DNA from 4 places in the Ureibacillus sp. FSL W8-0352 genome. Region 2 is predicted to be linked to each of the others. Evidence: riboswitches for the same ligand, from Rfam matches in the RefSeq annotation. Region 2 holds a riboswitch; each other region holds the start of a gene.
What was found. A riboswitch is a leader RNA that binds a small molecule or an ion and turns the genes downstream of it on or off. The one in region 2 is predicted to bind S-adenosylmethionine.

Region 1: it holds a riboswitch for S-adenosylmethionine, as region 2 does, so the genes downstream of both, metK (methionine adenosyltransferase) here and metA (homoserine O-acetyltransferase MetA) in region 2, are expected to answer to the same signal.
Region 3: it holds a riboswitch for S-adenosylmethionine, as region 2 does, so the genes downstream of both, NST98_RS07240 (methionine ABC transporter ATP-binding protein) here and metA (homoserine O-acetyltransferase MetA) in region 2, are expected to answer to the same signal.
Region 4: it holds a riboswitch for S-adenosylmethionine, as region 2 does, so the genes downstream of both, NST98_RS10930 (bifunctional homocysteine S-methyltransferase/methylenetetrahydrofolate reductase) here and metA (homoserine O-acetyltransferase MetA) in region 2, are expected to answer to the same signal.

The regions. Positions count from the first base shown of each region.
Region 1 covers NZ_JBBOQT010000001.1:1,299,304-1,302,496, forward strand. The annotation lists gene NST98_RS06575 (gamma carbonic anhydrase) at 1-382, shown strand, start outside; gene metK (methionine adenosyltransferase) at 473-1,669, opposite strand; SAM riboswitch class I at 1,902-2,013, opposite strand; gene pckA (phosphoenolpyruvate carboxykinase (ATP)) at 2,265-3,193, shown strand, end outside.
Region 2 covers NZ_JBBOQT010000001.1:755,612-758,804, forward strand. The annotation lists gene NST98_RS03825 (DEAD/DEAH box helicase) at 1-807, shown strand, start outside; gene NST98_RS03830 (hypothetical protein) at 810-1,574, shown strand; SAM riboswitch class I at 1,639-1,746, shown strand; gene metA (homoserine O-acetyltransferase MetA) at 1,841-2,779, shown strand.
Region 3 covers NZ_JBBOQT010000001.1:1,398,182-1,401,374, reverse strand. The annotation lists gene NST98_RS07260 (arsenate reductase family protein) at 1-36, shown strand, start outside; gene gcvH (glycine cleavage system protein GcvH) at 116-496, shown strand; gene NST98_RS07250 (toprim domain-containing protein) at 611-952, shown strand; gene NST98_RS07245 (thioredoxin family protein) at 965-1,267, shown strand; SAM riboswitch class I at 1,330-1,442, shown strand; gene NST98_RS07240 (methionine ABC transporter ATP-binding protein) at 1,621-2,646, shown strand; gene NST98_RS07235 (methionine ABC transporter permease) at 2,639-3,193, shown strand, end outside.
Region 4 covers NZ_JBBOQT010000001.1:2,152,238-2,155,430, forward strand. The annotation lists gene NST98_RS10930 (bifunctional homocysteine S-methyltransferase/methylenetetrahydrofolate reductase) at 1-1,322, opposite strand, end outside; SAM riboswitch class I at 1,425-1,529, opposite strand; gene hemG (protoporphyrinogen oxidase) at 1,599-2,999, opposite strand.

The sequences.
Region 1 (3,193 bases), 540 kb from region 2:
AGATGTTGCACCAACGATTATTGGAAAACGTTGTAGCATCCAAGATTTAAGTTGTTTACATCAAAGTCCCAATAACCCTCTAATCATAGAGGATGAAGTCATCGTTGGTCATCAGGCTACTTTACACAGTTGTATTGTACGTAAACGCGCTTTAATTGGCATGGGATCCATCATATTAGATGGTGCTGAAATCGGTGAAGGAGCACTCGTTGCAGCTGGAAGTTTAGTACCTCCTGGTAAAAAAATCCCTCCAAATTCTGTCGCTATGGGCAATCCTGCTAAAGTCGTCCGTCAAGTAACAGAAGAAGATCGTAAAGATATGGATCGCATTATTCAAGAATATGTTGAAAAAGGGAAATATTATCAGTCATTAAAGAAATAAAATTCAAGTTATTATATTTATACAATATTAAATTTACATTGAAAAATAAAAATGCAGGCGTTCATATTTGCCTGCATTTTTATAAAATAATTATAATCCTGCCTTCTCTCTTAATAATTGGGCCACATCTGTTCTTTCCCATGGCAAATCGATATCCGTGCGACCAAAATGACCATATGCAGCAGTTTGTTTATAAATTGGACGACGCAAATCTAGCATTTTAATGATACCCGCAGGTCGTAAATCAAATAGTTCTTTGATCCACTCAACTAATTTGCTCTCACTTACTTTACCTGTTCCAAAAGTATCAATTGAAATGGATACAGGACGTGCAACACCAATTGCATAAGCTAATTGAACTTCTACTCGATCAGCAAGACCAGATGCTACGATGTTTTTTGCTACATAACGCGCAGCATAGGCAGCAGAACGGTCCACTTTTGTAGGGTCTTTTCCAGAAAATGCTCCTCCACCATGACGAGCATATCCACCATAAGTATCCACAATAATTTTGCGTCCAGTTAGACCCGCATCTCCTTTTGGTCCACCAATTACGAAGCGGCCAGTTGGGTTAATGAAGTATTTAGTATCGTCATCAATCAACTCTATTGGAACAATTTCCTTAATAACTTTTTCCATCATATCTACTTTAATTTGATCAAGAGTAACTCCTTCATCATGCTGAGTAGAAATGACGATTGTATCAATGCGACGAGGTACATTATTTTCATCATATTCTACAGTAACTTGTGTTTTACCATCTGGTCGTAAATACGGAATCTCTTTTGATTTCCGAACTTCTGATAATCTTCTTGCAAGTCGATGAGCTAAACTAATCGGTAGAGGCATCAGTTCTGGAGTTTCATTGCAAGCAAATCCAAACATTAATCCTTGGTCTCCAGCACCAATCGCTTCGATATCCTCATCAGTCATATATCCTTCTCGTGCTTCTAAGGCTTGGTCTACACCTTCTGCAATATCTGGTGATTGTTCACCGATTGCAGTGAGCACCGCCAAGTTTTCTGCATCAAATCCAAATTTCCCACGCGTATATCCAATTTCTGCGACAGTGTCCCGAACAATACTTTGAATATCGACATAAGTTGTCGTAGTAATTTCTCCGGTTACAAGCACTAATCCAGTTGTAACAATTGTTTCACAAGCAACCCTTGCATTTGGATCTTCTTCTAGTATCGCATCCAATATTGCATCGGATATTTGGTCACAAATTTTATCTGGATGACCTTCTGTTACGCTTTCTGATGTAAACAGTCGACGATTTGACATTAAATTTCCTCCTAAATTTACGAGACGAATCTCTGCTATGATACGGTACTCATTATCCATTTTGCCTTAGCAACATTCGCCCGTAAGGAACAGTGCGAAGATGATGAAAGGCTTTAAGAAATTTTTATCTTTTTATAGGTTTTATAGGTTGAATGAGTACGACATTTGTGCTTGAATAAAAAAAGTTCCTATCCACATGCATGAGGAAAGGAACTAAACATTCTACCTTTCACTCTTATCGTTCAAGGGAACCCCTTGCATCAGGTTAGCACCACGCATTATTATAGTAATGCAGGTTGCCGGGTTTCATAGGGCCTTAACCCTCCACCAGCTCTGGATAAGAGTATCCGTTCAACCAACATGTTACGTAATATACTATACAATGTCAAATATTTTTTCCTTTTTCTCAAATTTGACATAACCCGGTATTCTATAATTTACTTATAAGTAGGTACTCTTGTTACAAGCAAAAAATTTTCATAAATAATTTTAAGAATTAGTATAGATTATTTCATCTAATGTGTTATACTAATTTCTGTATTATATAACCAACAATTAATTTTCCTAAAAATAAAAAAAGGATGGTATTTAATCGATGAATTCAGTAGAAATTGCAAATGAGCTGAAGGAATTATTAAAAGGTGGAAATATAAACACTCAATTGTCAGTGCCTCAATTAGTTGAAAAGGCGGTAACTCGTGGAGAAGCCAAATTAACAATTGATGGTGCAATTGTTGCTGAGACAGGTAAATATACAGGCCGTTCTCCAAAAGATAAATTTATTGTCGAAGAAGAAAGCATTAAAGATAAAATTGATTGGGGTAGTGTAAATCAGCCAATCTCTGCTGAAGTGTTTGATAACTTGTATATAAAAGTATTAAATTACTTAAAAGAAAAAGACGAGTTATTTGTATTTAAAGGCTTTGCTGGAGCAGATAAAGAATCTCAATTATCTATTCAAGTAGTAAATGAATATGCTTGGCACAATCTTTTCTGTCATCAATTATTCATCCGTCCAACAAAAGAAGAATTAGCTTCTCATACAGCTGATTTCACAATTATTTCTGCACCTGGTTTCAAAGCGAATCCAGCTGTTGACGGAACAAACTCTGAAGCATTTATTATCGTATCATTCGAAAAGAAAATTATTTTAATCGGTGGTACGGAATATGCTGGTGAAATGAAAAAATCTATTTTCAGTATCATGAACTACTTGTTACCTGAAAAAGGAATTCTTTCAATGCATTGCTCTGCTAACGTTGGAGAAGATGGTGACGTAGCGTTATTCTTTGGTTTATCTGGTACTGGAAAAACAACTCTTTCTGCTGACAGTGATCGTAAATTAATCGGTGATGATGAACATGGTTGGTCTGACAACGGTGTGTTCAACATTGAAGGCGGCTGCTACGCTAAAACAATTAATTTATCAGCTGAGAAAGAGCCAGAAATTTATAATGCCATTCGTTTTGGTACAGTGTTAGAAAACGTTGTAATCGATTCAGAATCACGCATTCCTGATTACGA
Region 2 (3,193 bases):
ATGAAAGAAAGCGACACTTTTGAAGAAAAAAGGGAACTCGAGAAGCTTTTGGAAGAATCATTATTTGAACGCCTATATAAAAATTTACCTAGCACAAATAAGAAAATGCTAGGAATTCAATACAGAATGCATGAAAAGATTATGCAAACCATCACTCCATTTTATAGGACCGGCAACGAGTCCTTACATTGTGGTTTAGATAATTCTGATGAAGCAAGAGATCATAAATTAAATGGAAATTATGTAAAACGCCATGAACATTTATTATGGTTCGATCTACCAAACGAGCCACATTACTTTGAAGAAAGAATGAAGGAAGGCGCTAGTTTATTTAACTCTTCCGAACTAGAAACAATACGGAAACTATTAATCGATTTAAACGAAGCAACTGCAAAATCAAAAGAACAAGGCTTACTTGAAAATGATGCTTTAAAATCCGTTGGTGTGATTAGTTTCTATCGAGAGCAAGTAAATCGAGTTAATTTGTTAATAGAAGAGTTGAATTTGTCCCATTTACATATTCGGACAGGCTCTGTCGATAAATTCCAGGGTATGGAAATGGACGTTATACTACTAAGTATGGTTCGAAACAATCCACATGGAGAAATCGGTTTTGCAAAAGATTACCGCCGGTTAAACGTTGCATTATCGAGAGCAAGAGAATTACTGATGATTATTGGCAGCTCAGAAATGTTCATGAATCGACCAAAAGCAAAGAACACTAAAGAAATGTATCAATATCTATATGAAGTAGTGGAAAAACAACAAGGTATTCGAAAAATAACAAAGGAGACGTTCTTAACATAAACATGGAACTCCATCAAATACAGCAACAATTAATAAAAAAGCTTGAAAAAGAAAAATCTGGTTTAATCATTCATACCGATATTTGGTGTATTCCGATGCATACGTATGAAATCACTTATCAGCCAGTTCGAAAGAGGACGATGGATATATTAATGAAAATCTTACTTTTCTCTTGCCAAAAATCAACTTTCGAAAGGGCTGAACAGCTCAGTGAAATTTTACTGGTAGAGCCACTATTTATAGAAGATTTATTACGGAAAATGCAAAAAAATGGGTTGTTGATACGGGAAAATAACTATTATCAACTTACCGAAAAAGGAATGAAACAATTTTCTCTAGGAGTATTTGAAGAGGAATTAGAACCCGTAGTAATAGAGCTACTATATAGCCCTGTACATCATCAAATCGTAGAAGGCGATATTGAGGAAGTATTAGACTTTGATGATTTTCCGGAACAAATCTATCGTTATATACGTAATGAAGAGGGGCCAGTAAGTGCACCTTTTATGATGAAAGCAATACAAAACATGCAAGCGACGGAACTGGAAGAAGATCATCAAGAAATCAAATCCATACTATCAATGGAAAATACTCAAGTAAATGATGTCCCTTGTATCGAATTCATTATTTGGAACGCTGAAAACAAGGAATTATTTATCCGCGTATGGAATACATTATTTAATAGTTGGGATCAACAATTAGAACAAGAATTGAATGAGAAAGAGAGCTCGGAATGGCTAACAAAAATGCAGAGTAAAATAAAATAACCTAATATTGCAAATCCCTATTAAATGTGTTAGGATTATCTTAATTTTATAAGGATTCAAAACTTTCTTATCAAGAGAAGTGGAGGGACTTGGCCCAATGAAACTTCAGCAACCTCTAACGGATGTTAGAAAGGTGCTAATTCCAGCAAGGCTCAGCCTTGGGAGATAAGAGAGTGCGTGCAAGGAAATTTTGTACCCTCTCATTCTCTTTTCTGGAATGAGCAGGGTTTTTTTATTAAGATATTTTAGAATGGGGGACAAGAGGAATGCCTATTAATATTCCGAAAAATTTACCTGCTGGAGAAATATTGAGAAACGAAAAGATTTTCGTCATGGAAGAGGACCGCGCATTATCACAGGACATACGTCCATTGAACATTTTGGTGTTGAATTTGATGCCTGAAAAAGAAAAAGCGGAATTACAGTTGCTGCGATTGCTCGGGAACACGCCGCTGCAAACCAATGTAACGTTTTTAAATACAGCCACGTATGAACCTAAAAATGTATCCAAAAGCCATTTGGAAACATTCTATAAAACTTTTGATAAAATCAAGCACCGCCGCTTTGACGGAATGGTCATCACCGGGGCGCCGGTTGAACGGATGGAATTTGAAGAAGTCCATTATTGGAAAGAGTTGACTGAAATTTTGGACTGGGCGAAAGAGAATGTGACTTCAATCATTTATATCTGTTGGGCTGCACAAGCCGCTCTATATTACCACTTCGGAATCGGAAAATTCGAGTTGCCGAAAAAATGTTCCGGTATATTTGCGCATACCATTACGGATTTGACGAATGATTTGGTTCGAGGGTTCAACGATGAATTTGTGGCACCGCATTCCCGTTACACTTCCGTTTCCATCGAAGAAATAGAACAGCATCCTGATTTGCAATTGTTGAGCTATTCGGAAGAGGTCGGACCTTTTATCATCCAATCCAAAGACAACAAACACATTATGATCACTGGCCACTTGGAATATGACGCAACAACGCTTGCGGAAGAATACGAGCGTGACGTAAAGAAAGGTTTACCTATAGACATACCGGCAAATTATTTCCCTAATAATGATCCAACAAAGCAGCCAAAAAATACTTGGCGCGCCCATGCCCACTTATTGTTCTACAACTGGCTGAACTACTACGTTTACCAAGAAACGCCTTACGATTGGCATTATGTGGACGATTCAATCGAGTATCATATTTAAAATAACTGCAGGAATTCGAAATAAAAGGATTCCTGCAGTTTTTGTGCGCCCGGCATGTACATGAACTATAGGGTGTAAGTCCCGAACCCCGAAGACAGAAGTAGAGGTTAGCCAAGAGCAAGGGTGTCCGTGGTGACGCGGAATCTGAAGGAAGCTGGAGGCAAAACACCGGTCCGAGGAACACGAACCTCATATAAGGCTAGGTATGATTGAGTGAGTTTGCAAAACAAAACAAAGCTCTTTCTGTCGAAGGTCATATCGAGTAAATGAGGCGGATAGATGGTGTGAAAGTGCATGTACTTACCCGGGGAGGTCTGGCGGATAGGTGAAGTACGCTTCATAACCTACTTAGTGATAAGTAGCTGAACCGTCAGAAGTCAGCAGAGGTCATAGTATTAGTTGGTCTAGAACAAC
Region 3 (3,193 bases), 640 kb from region 2:
TTTAAAGAAGAAGAGTTTGAACAGACATGGAAGTAATCATCTAAAATAGCTTGTTTTTGAAATTGAAATATGTCAAACTGAAAAAAAGATTACATATCAGATGGAGGGTAAAAGTATGTCAATACCAAAGGAATTACGTTATACGAAGGAACATGAGTGGGTAAAATTAGAAGATGGTAAAGTACGTGTTGGAATAACTGATTTCGCTCAATCTGAACTTGGTGATATCGTATTCGTTGAACTTCCTCAAGTTGGAGACGAAATTCAAATGAATGAACCTTTCGGAAGTGTGGAATCAGTGAAAACGGTTTCTGAATTATATGCACCTATTTCTGGTAAAGTTGTTGAGGTAAATACTGAGCTTGATGATAGCCCAGAATTAGTGAATGAGTCTCCTTACGAAAATGCTTGGATGATTGTTGTTGAACCTGCAGATTCTTCTCAACTTGATGAATTGCTTACTGCAGAACAATACGAAGAAATTATTTCTGAATAATCTGTCTAAAACGCCAGGGAAAGAACTGGCGTTTTTTTAAAATCAAAATATAATATGTAAACAACACTATTCATCGTTTCTTCAGTTCTTATATAATACGTGGGGTGAGTAAAAATGCATTACGAAAAATGTATCATTGTAGAAGGTCGTTCAGATATGTTGAAATTGGCCCCAATTTTAGCGGAAGATGTGAAGATTGTCTGTACAAATGGTACTATAAGTGAAGAGGCGTTACTAGAGCTTATTGAGCCCTATGAAGAATGTCAGCTATATACTTTTTTTGATGCCGATCAATCCGGAGAAAAACTAAGAAAATTAATGAAAAGAATTTATTCGGAGGCTACTCACCTAAATGTTCCAAGAACATATATGGAAGTTGCAAACGCACCACGAAAAGTGTTAGCTCAATTACTGAAAGAAGCGAGATTTTTAGTTCATAAAGAATATTTAGCATAGGAAATGATTGATATGGAAGAATGGACAATAGAGAATTGGGAAGAAAAAGTAAAAGAAAATAATATCACAGCATTTTATTTATATACCCCTATTTGCGGAACATGTAAAATTGCATCAAAAATGATGGAAGTTATTGAAGAACTTCTTCCACACATTCCGATTGGGAAAGGAAATATTAATTTTTTGGAAGAATTTGCATACGAACAACAAATCGAAAGTGTTCCTTGTCTACTTATAACAAAGGACGGAAAAGTGCATGAAAAAGTCTATGCATTTAAATCCGTACAAAACTTATATGAAAAGTTGATTTTATAGTTGACAGATGATAGATTACGTGTTACATTGTTTCCATAATTAAATAACCGAATAGCAAAAAACTCTTATTAAGAGTGGTGGAGGGAAGTGCCCTATGAAACCCGGCAACCATCATATCATTGATATGATAAGGTGCCAAATCACGCAAAGTATTTATTACTTTGAAAGATAAGAGGAAGTTTTACGATATCTAAGTAGGTTGTTCAACTTCCCTTCTACTTATCAAAGTAGAAGGTTTTTTTATTGAAATGAAAGATTATATACATAACACTATAGTCAAAGGGTAATAAAAAGTGTAAAATGCACAATTGTAATATCAATACATATTGCGGTTTATAAAGGAGTACTCAAACATGATTGAAGTAAAAAATGTCACAAAAATCTTTAAAACGAAAAATGGGGAATTAACCGCAGTTGATCATGTAAATTTGTCTATTCAAAAGGGTGAAATTTTCGGAATCATCGGATATAGCGGTGCCGGAAAAAGTACATTGATTCGCCTATTGAATGGACTCGAGAAACCAACGAGCGGTTCTGTCATAGTGAATGGTCTTGAAATTTCTTCAATTAAAGGAAAAGAGTTACGGCTTGCTCGCCAAAAAATCAGCATGATCTTCCAACATTTCAATCTTTTATGGTCAAGAACAGTCGCAGAAAATATTGCTTTTCCTTTAGAAATTGCAGGGGTACCAAAAGAAGAAAGAGAAAAAAGAGTTCACGAATTAATTGAACTTGTAGGTTTAAGTGGAAGAGCGGATGCTTATCCATCCCAGCTTTCCGGTGGACAAAAACAACGGGTTGGTATAGCAAGAGCATTAGCTAACAATCCAGAAGTATTGCTTTGTGATGAAGCCACAAGTGCTCTAGACCCAGAAACAACTGATTCAATTTTGCGATTATTATCAGATATTAATCAGCGTCTTGGGTTGACAATTGTTTTAATTACCCATGAAATGCACGTGATTCGAAAAATTTGCCATCGCGTTGCGGTGATGGAAGCTGGACGTGTCGTTGAACAAGGTGATGTTCTTGAAGTGTTCCAAAATCCTCAAGCTGAAATAACGAAAAATTTTGTGATGCAAGTTTCGGATTCAAGAGAATCAAAAGAATCCATTGAACACATTTTGAAAAATTATCCTTCTGGAAAATTAGTAAAATTAATTTTTGTTGGAAATACAACAGAAAGACCGATTATTTCATATTTAATTAAAGAGTTCCAGCTGGATATCAACATCCTTCACGGCAATATTTCACAAACGGTGAATGGCTCTTATGGAACGTTAATTGTTCAACTTGACGGTGATTTTGAAAATGTCGAGAAGGCTTTGGAAAAACTGAAATCGATGAACATTAAAACGGAGGTGATTACGAATGATTGATGCATTATTTCCGAATGTAGATTGGACAAAAATGTGGGAAGCAACCTATGACACACTCTACATGACAGCTATTTCTACAGCAGTTACCTTCGTTCTCGGCATAATCATAGGTATACTGTTATTCTTAACAAGTCCACACCAACTTTGGGCTAACAAAATTGTTCATTTCTTGACGGGGTCCCTTGTGAATATCTTCCGTTCAATTCCGTTTATTATATTAATTATTTTATTAATTCCGTTTACAAAATTTTTACTCGGAACTATTCGTGGTGTAAATGCGGCTTTACCAGCGTTAATTATCGGTTCAGCGCCGTTTTATGCGCGTTTAGTATTAATCGCTTTACGCGAAGTAGATAAAGGTGTTATTGAAGCAGCAAGATCGATGGGTGCGAATACTTTCACAATTATATGGAAAGTATTAATTCCTGAATCCAAACCTGCGCTCATTTCTGGAATTACTGTCACAGCTGTTGCTCTTGTTGGTTATACAGCGATGGCAGGAATCATAGGTGCAGGAGGTTTAGGGAACTTAGCTTTCTTAGAAGGT
Region 4 (3,193 bases), 1.4 Mb from region 2:
ATTAATGATATCAATTCCATCGATGAAACGTCATAAACACTTGTTGCACCCGGAAAATCCCCTACCTTTGTTGGATCACCAGTTACAGCCAACACATCATGAAGGCCAAGAGCATTGAGCCCCATTAAATGGGATTGCAGCCCAATTAAGTTTCGATCTCGGCAAGTAATATGTGGCATTGTGCGTATGCCATATTGCAGTTTTAAAATGGCCCCCATTGCCAAGTTGCTAACCCTTGGAGATGCTAGTGAATTGTCTGCCATCATGATAAGATCTGCCCCTGCATTGTAAAGAGCTTTTGCTCCTTCAACAAACTGTTCAATTTCAAGATGCTTCGGCGTATCCAATTCTACAATGACAGAACGTGCTCTTTTTGCTTTTTCGTGGAGAGGTTCAAAACTATGCGGTTCAGCCTCGCGAATGATTATTTCCCTCTGAGGTTTTGCCTCTTTCTTTTCAACCGGCTGAAAATGAGCAAGCTTCTTTTTCATCGCTTCAATATGTTTCGGTGTTGTACCGCAACATCCTCCAATGAGCCTTACTCCTTCATTGCATAATTCAACCGCTGCCCTTGCAAAATAATCTACTTCTGATTCGTAAACGACACGCCCCTCTTCAATATCTAATAAAGAAGCGTTCGGATAAACAGATAAATACGCTCGTTCAGGAATTTCTACCTGTTCAAAAGCCTGTATTGTGTGGTATGGACCAAGTCGACAGTTCACCCCTACAATATCTGCACCTAATTTTTCTAACTGCTTTAATGCTTCATTCAATTTCATGCCATTCATTAATACGCCCGGCTCTTGCATTGAAACTTGAGCAATGATGGGCATATCCGTCATGGCTCGTAACATTTTTAACGTCTCGCATAGCTCTTCAAAATCATAATAAGTTTCTAACAACAAACCATCTAACTGCCCCGCAATTAGCACTTCTGCTTGTTCACGAACTGCTGCGAGAATTTCATCTAATGTATAATCTACTTTGCGAACACCACGGATACCACCAATCGAACCTAAAATAAACACTTCACTGTTCTTGGCTGCTTGTTTGGCAACACCTATCGCACCTTCGTTAATTTCCACTACTTTTGACTCCAAACCATAACGAGTGAGCTTGATTCGATTAGCGCCATATGTATTCGTTTGAATAACATCTGCGCCAGCTTGTATGTATTCCTTATGAATTTTTTTAATGATTTCCGGTTTTTCAATATTCATTTCTTCGTGACAATTTTCAAGTCCATATGAATATAACAGCGTTCCCATAGCACCATCTGCAACTAACACTTTATGTTTTAACGCATCTAGTAGCCCCATCCGAAATTCCCTCACTTTTCTTTACTTCATAAATTTTCTGTCAATTCATCTAATAGAAAAAGCCTTCTTGCGAAAGAAGGCTTGTCATTTCCTTTAGAATTCACCTTATCTTTCGGCAATTGCCGCTGGATTTAGCACCTTACTAAACATTTTTAGTGGTTGCTGAAGCTTCACCGGGCCAGTTCCCTCCACTTCTCTTGATAAGTCATATTCGATTTTAAAATATCAATATAATAAGTTACATCATAAAATCAATACTTCATTTTGTCAAGTTAATTAGTCGGAATTATTTAAAAAGTTGTTTATAATTTGGTTTGCTGTTTCTTTCCCGTTATCAATGCATGCACCAATTCCTACGCCGAAATAAGAGCAACCAGCAATGTAAATATTCGGATAAAGGTTATCTAATTTTGTAATTATTTCTTGCAAAGCTTCATGATGAGCTAAATCATAAGTTGGCATGGCATCGATCCATTTTGTAATATTTACAATGGTAGGTTGTGCTTCTATATTCAAACTGAGTTGAATATCGTTCAAAGCAACCTTTGTTAACTCTTCATCACTCATTTTCACTAATTCTTGGTAGCGAGGATTACTTTCTTTATAAAACAGTCGAACAAGTAGATTTCCTTCTGTTGAAGTATGCTTCCATTTACGGCTTGTCCAAGTAGAGGCATTACATAATAAGTCGCTGTTGTAGGAAACGATAAATCCAGTGCCATCCTTAGGCAAAATAGAATCTGGTAGATCGAAGCCTACATACATCGTAATGGCTGATGCATTTTTAAATTTGTTAAAATAAGGATTTAATTCACCATTATTTAAAACTTGCTTCACGACTTGGTTGGGCAATGCTAACACAATAACATCCGATTCCAATTTTTCTTCGTTAGCGAAGGAAATTTCATAACGTTGTTCTTTTTTCTCAACAAGTACTATTTCAGTATCTTTATATATTTCTACATCCACAAGCAGTTCTTCCATTCGATCAATTAGTTGAGATAGTCCGTTTTTAAAAGAAAGGAATTTTTTATTCGCTTCCCGTTCAAACTTTTCCCGATTTGCTTGCAAACCTTTCATTATACTTCCATATTCATTTTTGTAATCAACTAAGTATGGAAGCGTAGAGGCAATGGACAATTTATAAATGTCCCCTGAGTAAACACCAGCTAATACAGGAGCTATTTGTTTCTTCACAATTTCTTTTCCTAAAAAGTATTCTAAGAAATCTCCGATAGAACTTTCCTTCGTAAATTTCGTATTCGGTATTTCCTCATCTTTTAACACTCGTTGTTTCCCTTCTTCTGAAATTAATGTGCTCGCCTTTAGGGATTCGAGAGTCATAGGAATGCCAAATACAGAGTCCTTTGGAATCGCATGTAATTCATTATTGGTGTGAATATAAGAAATTCCTGTTTCGTTATATACGACTTCCGATTCAAAATCTAGTTCCTTTACAAGTTCAATTACGCTTGGATATCGTGCTACAATGGAATCTGCTCCCGTTTCCATGATGAATCCTTTTTCACGCGCTGTGTGCATTTTTCCGCCAAGGTACGGATTTTTTTCCACAAGTACTAAACGGGCAGGAATTTCGTTTTCCTTTAATTGTTTTTGTAAATAATACATCGTGCAAAGTCCTGTAATTCCTCCACCGATAACTGTTACCGTTTTCATTCGTTACAACTCCTATAAGATCATTTTACCGTACTTTTAGTATAAACTTTTTTTATAACTCTTTCTGTGTCGGCTTTAGTAAATTTCAATATAGTAAACAACAAATATGCTTTTGACTGTTGAATTTATTTCAAAAGGAATTTTGATAATTTATTCAATTTATTAAACAATAAAAAACAGCCCTTTCCACTACA